2 linked regions of the Chlorobaculum parvum NCIB 8327 genome follow. The protein of the gene in region 2 interacts with the protein of the main gene of each other region in a pairwise test. Links are inferred from orthologs where the notes say so. Each region holds a gene or a part of one and is shown on either strand. Other genes may lie near its edges.

Evidence for each region.
Region 1: the proteins of dnaE (region 2) and CPAR_RS06120 interact in binary tests that used the Escherichia coli proteins (3 or more experiments, as listed by UniProt). The link is inferred for Chlorobaculum parvum NCIB 8327 from one-to-one orthologs.

The regions. Positions count from the first base shown.
Region 1 is NC_011027.1:1,320,293-1,323,361, forward strand. Bases 10-2,764 are described here. They hold CPAR_RS06120 (3'-5' exonuclease), read right to left. Parts: upstream 1,823-2,764; coding sequence 1,196-1,822; downstream 10-1,195. Other genes in these bases: CPAR_RS06110 (TPM domain-containing protein), read right to left, coding at 10-451; CPAR_RS06115 (hypothetical protein), read right to left, coding at 517-873; CPAR_RS06125 (HAD family hydrolase), read right to left, coding at 1,847-2,506; CPAR_RS06130 (cation diffusion facilitator family transporter), read right to left, coding at 2,543-2,764. Also shown: more of CPAR_RS06110, read right to left, coding at 1-9; more of CPAR_RS06130, read right to left, coding at 2,765-3,069. UniProt on the Escherichia coli protein: DNA polymerase III is a complex, multichain enzyme responsible for most of the replicative synthesis in bacteria. The epsilon subunit contain the editing function and is a proofreading 3'-5' exonuclease.
Region 2 is NC_011027.1:946,354-950,762, reverse strand. The notes cover bases 31-4,125. They hold dnaE (DNA polymerase III subunit alpha), read right to left. Parts: upstream 3,780-4,125; coding sequence 231-3,779; downstream 31-230. Other genes in these bases: CPAR_RS04440 (glycosyltransferase family 4 protein), read right to left, coding at 4,008-4,125; trxA (thioredoxin), read right to left, coding at 31-131. Outside these bases: more of trxA, read right to left, coding at 1-30; more of CPAR_RS04440, read right to left, coding at 4,126-4,409. UniProt on the Escherichia coli protein: DNA polymerase III is a complex, multichain enzyme responsible for most of the replicative synthesis in bacteria. This DNA polymerase also exhibits 3' to 5' exonuclease activity. The alpha chain is the DNA polymerase catalytic subunit.

The sequences.
Region 1 (3,069 bases), 370 kb from region 2 along the record:
TGTCAGGCAGAATCACAACCCGATGTTCGAACAAACTGACCAGCAGCAGAATGCCTGTTCTCTGCCGGGTGGCAAACAGCTCGCGATCCAGAAACAGCGCTTTGGCATACTGCTGCACCTCAACTTCGGCGCGGTAGTCGGACAAGAACAGTTTTGCAAATCGCGGCATCATGACCGTCAGCAGCGCCAAAAGCGCACCACCCGCCAGTATGCCCACCACCACAATCAGTAGAGACGCTTCCGGATACCACGCATAGAGCCTCCAATGCAACAGAAACAGGATCAATCCGGCGACCGACGCGCCCAAAGCGAAAGCGTTCCATGGCAACTCGGCATACGCGTCGCTACGCTGGATGACGCTCAGAACGATCTGGGTTCCGGTGCGCTTTTCCGTTTCAGCGACGCGTAGATCCAGGCGACGGCGCTCATGCTCTGATAACGTTGGTTTCATTGAAAATCCTCGTGTCCGGAGATTTTTTATTTGATAACGCAAAGCCTCTGCGCCGATAGCTTCCGTCAGTTATACCGCCAAGCAGGAAACGTGGTGAGCGTGTTCCCGGCAAAGGCAATGCTGTCGTTGCCCGCGCAGCGCTGACAGGCGGCGCATGAGGTGAGTTCAGAAAGATTGTCGCTCCCGTCATCCTCCTGATGAAACAACAGCGAGGCTCCCTCCTGCTGAGCAGAGAAAAGCTCGTAAGCGTTCGTGGGAAACGATACCGGCCGCATCGGCACGACGAACGGCAGGCGAAACGGATCGTGAAGAAAACCGGGGATGAACCGGTTGAGAAGCGCCTGGAACAGCCGGTTTCGTAGCGCTCTGAATGAGGCGCGCAACCTGCCTGCCCAGGCAGATGGGACAAGGGGTTTTTTCATGATGATATGGTGCTTTATTCCCGAAGCTTGTAAAAAAAGATGCGGCAGGTCTTCTGACTTTCCCGTGGTTTTGCCCTCCTTCCCGTCCCGAATTGTCGGGACAGTGGCCTTTTCGGCAAACCGTGTCAGCAGCCTTGCGACCGATGCGGGATTACAGCAGCGGGTACTGTTCCGGACTTGCACCGGATTCCCTTTTAAGCCCGTCACGATTCCATGCCGGGCACCACATGCTCGTGTAAAGTATATCAAAAACAGCGCTTCGAACCAATGCTCCGCGCGGAAATTTTCGATGACTCAAGAGTCCTCATCGCCGTCGTTCCACTCATCCATTCGCCAGATCGGTGAGGTAGCGATGAGCGTAAAGCTTGTCGATTTTCGAAAGTTCGGTGAGCTGGTCGAAGAAGATCGCCTGAACACCGTAGTGCTGGCGGATGCGGTCGATCATCGACAGCCACAAATGCGCTGTCATCTCGGCGTCAGCCAACGCGCGGTGAAAGCTGCCGACTTTCGGTATGCCTGCATGGTTGACCAAAGTCTGCAACTTGTGGTTCGGAGCATCCTGATAAATCCGCCGCGACAGAAGCAACGAGCAGCAGCAATCGCCCTCGTAGGCTCGGCGCGCCCGTTTCAGCTCGAAGTCGAGAAAGCGCCGGTCGAACGAGGCGTTATGCGCCACGATGTTGTGCCCGGCGATAAAGTCCGAAAACCCGGCCATCACCTCTTCGCAGGGCGGCTCGACTTTGAGCATTTCGTTGGTAATGCCAGTATAGCTCTCGATGAACGGGCTGATCCGAAAGCCGGGATTCATCAGCCGCTGGAAACGGTCGACGATTACGCCGTTTTCGAGAAGCACCGCGCCGATTTCGATGGCCCGGTCACCATACTGCGGCGACAAGCCCGTTGTTTCAAAGTCCAGCACCACCACGCTATCAGCCGACGCACGTTGCATGAAAAAATATCCGGTTAAGATTGGTCAATCCGCCTCACCGCCGCCATGCAGGCACGACAGGATGTGCTCGAACGAATCGATGAGCCAGGTGGGATTCACCCCGCGCAGCTCCTCGGCAGAATGGTTCCCGTAGGTAACGGCGCAGGTATCGGCGGATGCCCGCTGGCCCATCTCGATGTCGAACACCGTGTCGCCCACGACGAGGCACCGTTCCGCCGGAACAGCGAGGCGCGCCAGCGAGAGCTGCACCATGTCGGGCGCTGGCTTGCCCCGCTGCACATCCTGCGCTCCGGCGATGGAAGCAAAGTGCTGGAAAATGCCGAGATGCTGCATCATAGACAGAAGCCCCTGCCTGCTTTTACTGGAAGCGATAGCAAGCAAATACTCCCGCTGCAACAGCTCCAGCGTCTCCTTGACCTCCGGGAACAGACTGGTCGTGTCGAAAGCGATCTCCTTGTAATACTTCCGGTAACGCTCGACCGCCTCAGCGGCATCATCGGCTTCAAGCCCAAGCCCCATTTCAATCGTACGCTGCAACGGCAGTCCGATCCCGCGGCGGACAATTGCGGGATCGATCTCCGACAGCCTGAAATCACGCGCCACCAGCCGCATGGCCTCCATGATGCTCTGTTCGCTGTCGGCCAGCGTGCCGTCGAAATCAAACACAATGAGACGATACTTCATGCCGCCATCACCTCCACGATTCAATGACGCTCCTCTTCACGACTGTGTGCGCGGTTCGAGATGCGTCACGACCTGCGAGTTCTGGATGACTTGATGCAGATGCGCTTCGATGCGCTCACACCAGTCGTGGCCGAGCTGCACGCTCCAGCTGGCCGGAACGAGAACGTCGAGCGTGATGAACGCCACATTGCCGCCCAGCCGCGTTTTGAGATTTTTGTATGTCACTTCGTCCCCGCACACCTCAAGCAGAGCGGTTTGGATTTCGGCAATCTGGTCGGGGGAGAGCGCGGCATCCATCATGCCGTCCGCGGTGCGTTTCAGAAGACGCCAACCGGTGAAGAGAATATTGAACGCCACGACGAGCGCAATGAGCGGATCGAGCCAGGTCAGTCCGGTGAGCCACACCAGCGCAACACCGGCAATCACCCCGACGGAAGTCCAGACGTCGGTCATCAGGTGATGCGCGTCAGCTTCAAGCGTAATCGAGTGCTCCCGCTCGCCAACCTTCAGCAGCGTGCGTGCGGTCAGGAGGTTCACCGCCCCGGCGCAAACGGAGACGACGA
Region 2 (4,409 bases):
TCGATAACCGGGCCGAGCATCATGCACGGGCCACACCAGGAAGCCCAGAAATCAACGAGAGCCACTTTATCAGAGTTGATGATATCAGACTGGAAATTCTGATCAGTAGCCACAAAATATTTTCCGCTCATAAGATCTAACGATAAGGGTTAACAATTGATAAGAGAAACACTGTTACTCTATGCCAATATAACTGAATAAATCAGAACTTGGCAACAAGTGCTGAAATTCTATCCGGTTATTTTCACATTATCTGGCCCGAGAATCTCTTCGAGCTGGTTGAGTGTCTCGTCATCGGGCTCAATCGGCGTGTTACGCGCAAAAACCTTCAGCATTTCGATTTTCGCTCCTACTGTGGCCCGAAGCTCGAAATCGACCGGTGTTTCCCCCTTGTGCTTCTCGAACAGCTCGCGTACTTCTTTGAGCTTTTCGAGCTGCGAGGGATCGTCGGCATCGATGCGCAACATCACCTTTTTGATCAGGGCGGAACGCACCTTTTTGAGCGGTGCGACCTCGCGAACCAGCAGCTTCAGGCTGCCGTCCCGCGCTTCAGCCTCAGCGCTAAGCATCACCGCTTCGTCGGGCTGAAGCATGTGGCGATACTGCTCGTAAACGCTTGCAAACACGGTAAAATCAGCCTTGCCGGTGAAGTCTTCGAGCACGCCAAACAGCATCTGTTTGCCCTTACGATCCTGATAGGGCTTGACCGAAACGATCACTCCGATCGTCTTGTAGAGCTTCGAGGGGGTCACCTCGCGCATGTCGAGCGTGAGGTTGGCAAAGGCCTCCCAGTCACGCCGGTAACGATCAAGCGGGTGGTGGCTGAGGTAGAAACCGACAAGCCGCTTTTCGTGCTGGAGCTTTTCGCTCTCCGGCATGGGCTCGCCGTTGTCCAGCTCCGGGTAGTAGATTCCGGCCTGTTCGTTGCTGAAGTCGTCGTTGAAAAAGCCGCCCTGGCCCAGCGTGACCGCTTTGTTCTGAATCTGCCCGAACTTGATGGCCTTGTCCACGTTTGCCAGCAGCTTGCCGCGGTTGGGATCGATCTCGTCGAGCGCTCCGGCCTGAATGAGGCATTCGAGCGCCTTGCGGTTCATAGCTCGCAGATCGACCGAAGCAGTCAGATCAAACAGATTGGCGAACGGCTTGCCGTCACGGCGCAGACGAGCCGCAACAACAGCCCTTGCCCCATTACCAACCTGCTTGATAGCCGACAAGCCGACGCGGATGCAGGGCTTGCCCTTGTGCTCGTCAACCGAGAAGAGCGCATCGCTCTGGTTGATCGAGGGCGGCAGGGTGAAGATACCGAACCCTTTGGCCTCGTCGGTCAGGTGCTTCATGCGCTCGGTGTCGCCAATCTCGCTGTTCAGGATCGCCGTGACGAACTCGATGGTGTAGTGCGCCTTCAGGTAGCCCGTCCAGTAGGCCAGCACGCCGTATGCCGCCGAGTGGCTCTTGTTGAAACCATAACCCGCGAACTCGGCCATCAGGTCGAAGATGCGCGTTGCCAGAGCCTCGTTGACATCGATGCTGACGGCACCCTGCACGAACTCCTCCTTGAACTTCTGCATCAGCGCCGGATTCTTCTTGCCCATCGCCTTGCGCAGGTTGTCCGCCTTGCCGAGCGAGAAGCGGCCCATCACCTGCGAAATCTGCATCACCTGTTCCTGATAGACGATGACGCCGTAGGTCTCCTTGAGAATCTCCTCAAGCATCGGGTGCATGTAGTCGATCTCCTCGCGCCCGTGCTTGCGGTCAACAAACAGATCGACCGCGTTGCGGTGCTCGTCGATGACGGCGTTCAGAGCGCCGGGTCGGTAAAGCGCGCTCATAGCGATGATGTCGCCGATAGTCGTTGGCTGGAGCCGCGTCATGTAGCTCTGCATGCCGGAGGATTCAAACTGGAAGATGCCGGCCATCTTGCCCTCCTGGAAGATGCGGAAGGTCTGGCGGTCGTCCATCGGCACCTTTTCGAGTTCGATGTCGATGCCGTGCCGCTTCTTGATGAGCCGCAGGGTTTCGTCGATCACGGCGAGGGTTTCGAGGCCGAGGTAGTCGATTTTCAGCAGACCCGCCTGCTCGATGCAGTTCTTGTCGAACTGGGTGACGACCTGCTTCTCGTCGCTGCTTTCAGCCTTCGTACCGTCGATGTCATTCTGGTCGAACTCGTCGGCGTATTTGCGCTCCTCGGTCTCGATCTTGTTGGAGACGTAAAGCGGCACCTGCTCTTCGAGCGCGCCATCGGTGATGACCACCGCGCCCGCGTGCATCGAGACGTTGCGTGCACGCCCTTCCATCGCCCGCGCGTACTGCATGAGCTGCTGGTATTGCGGATCGCTATCGACAAGCCGTTTCAGCTCTTTGACCTCCTTGAAAGCGTCTTTGAGCGATGTCCCCGGTTTGGAGGGCACCAGCTTGGCGAGCTGATCGACTGCCTTGAGCGGCACATCGAGCACGCGCCCTGCATCGCGGATTGCCGCCTTCGCGCCGAGCGTACCGATAGCCACCACCTTCGCCACGCTCTCCGCACCGTACTTCTGCACGGTGTAATCGAGAACCTTCTGCTTGCCGACCGGTGTAAAATCGATGTCGATATCGGGCATCGAAATACGCTCCGGATTCAGGAAGCGCTCGAACAGCAGCTTGTACTTCAGCGGATCGATCCGGGTGATGCCGGTCAGGTAGGCGATGATGCTGCCCGCCGCCGAGCCGCGTCCGGGGCCGACCGAGTAGCCCATCTCGCGCGAAGCGGCGATAAGGTCACTGACGATCAGGAAGTAGGCGCTGTAACCCATCTTCTCGATGACGCCAAGCTCCAGCTCGATGCGCTCCTTCACCTCCTCCGGAATTGCACCGTCCTCCACGCCGTACTTGTTGCGCGCCCCCTCCCAGGTCAGGTGGCGCAGATACCCCTTCTCGCTGTCGAAGCCCTCCGGCAGCGGGAACTTAGGTAGATGCGGATCCTGATCGACGAACTTGTAGGAGCACGCCTCGGCGATCTTCACAGTGTTGCTGAGTTCGTCGTGCGAGTTGTCGAAGAGCGCGGACATCTCCGAGGCCGACTTGAAGTAGTTCTCGTGGCCCGGCAGGCATTGCAGGTTCTGGCTGTTCAGCCGCTCCTTGGTGCGGTTGGCAATCATCGCCCGATAGCAACCGGAGTCGCGCCGATCGAGATAGTGCACATTGTTGGTCGCGACCAGCGGAATGCCGAGCTGTTCGGCAAGACGGATCGTGGCAGGCACGAGCAGCTCCTCGTAGGGCACACCGTGCTTCTGAAGTTCGAGGTAGAAATGCTCGCCAAAAAGCGAACGGTACTGCTCCGCCAGCTTCGCAGCTTCTGCTTCGTTGCCCGCAAGCAGCGTGCGGCCGATTTGCCCGGAATGAGCCGCCGACAGGCAGGTCAACCCTTCACTGCACTCTTTGAGGACTGAACGATCCACATGCGGCAAGCCGTTTGAAAAACCATCCCTCGCCGCCCGCGACAGGATGACGCACATGTTGCGATAGCCGATGTCATTGCGGATGAGCAGGATGAGCGTAGCCGGGCGGCCCGTATCGTGCGCGTCGGTGCCCGCAAGATAGATCTCCGAGCCCATGATCAGCTTCACCTCTGCCTTCGCCGCCTGGCCGAACAGCTCGGGCATGTTGAACATTGCGCCGTAATCGGTCACGGCGACGGTCGTCATGCCCTGCTTCTTGCAGGCCGCGAAAAGCTCGCCCGGAAAGATCGGGCTGCTCTGCATCGAGTAGTGGGTGTGGGTGTGAAGATGAACGAACTCCAAGGCACTTTTCCTGACTGGTTGCAATCGCCGGACGGCGTGGGAATCATCCGCCGTGCCGGTGCTTCACCCATCATTATAACCTTTCGAGCCGTTCCTGCAAGATCAAAATTGGGTGTCCACCAGCGAGCGGCACGAAAGGCTGTCGAGCTGTGCCTGCGGTTCATTTTGAAAAGAACACCGAGGTGCGTCAAACCAAAACGCCACGGCAAGTAAAGCCCAAGCAACAGGTTACAAAAACGTTCGGCGTCTTTTCATCGCTTGGGTCGCGTTCAGGATAAGCGGAGGCGAAGGAACCGAAGAGCGCGCGGAGGGAGCAGCGATGACGTTCCGATAGAGCGTTTCATATTTTTCAACCATGTGACGCAAGGTGAAGCGCTGTTCGAATTCGCGCCTGCATGCAGCCCTTGAAATCGAGTCGATATTGTGGATCGCCCTGATGAAATCGAGCTGGCTGTCGCAGATAAAACCGGTGACGCCGTGGGTAATGACCTCCGGGCTGGAGCCGCACCGCCGCACGATCACCGGCGTGCCGCAGGCGAGCGCCTCGATCATCACCAGCCCGAAAGGCTCGGGCCAGTCGATGGTGTTGAGCAGCGCCTTGGCGTTCCGGAGCAACTCCCCTTTCCGGCG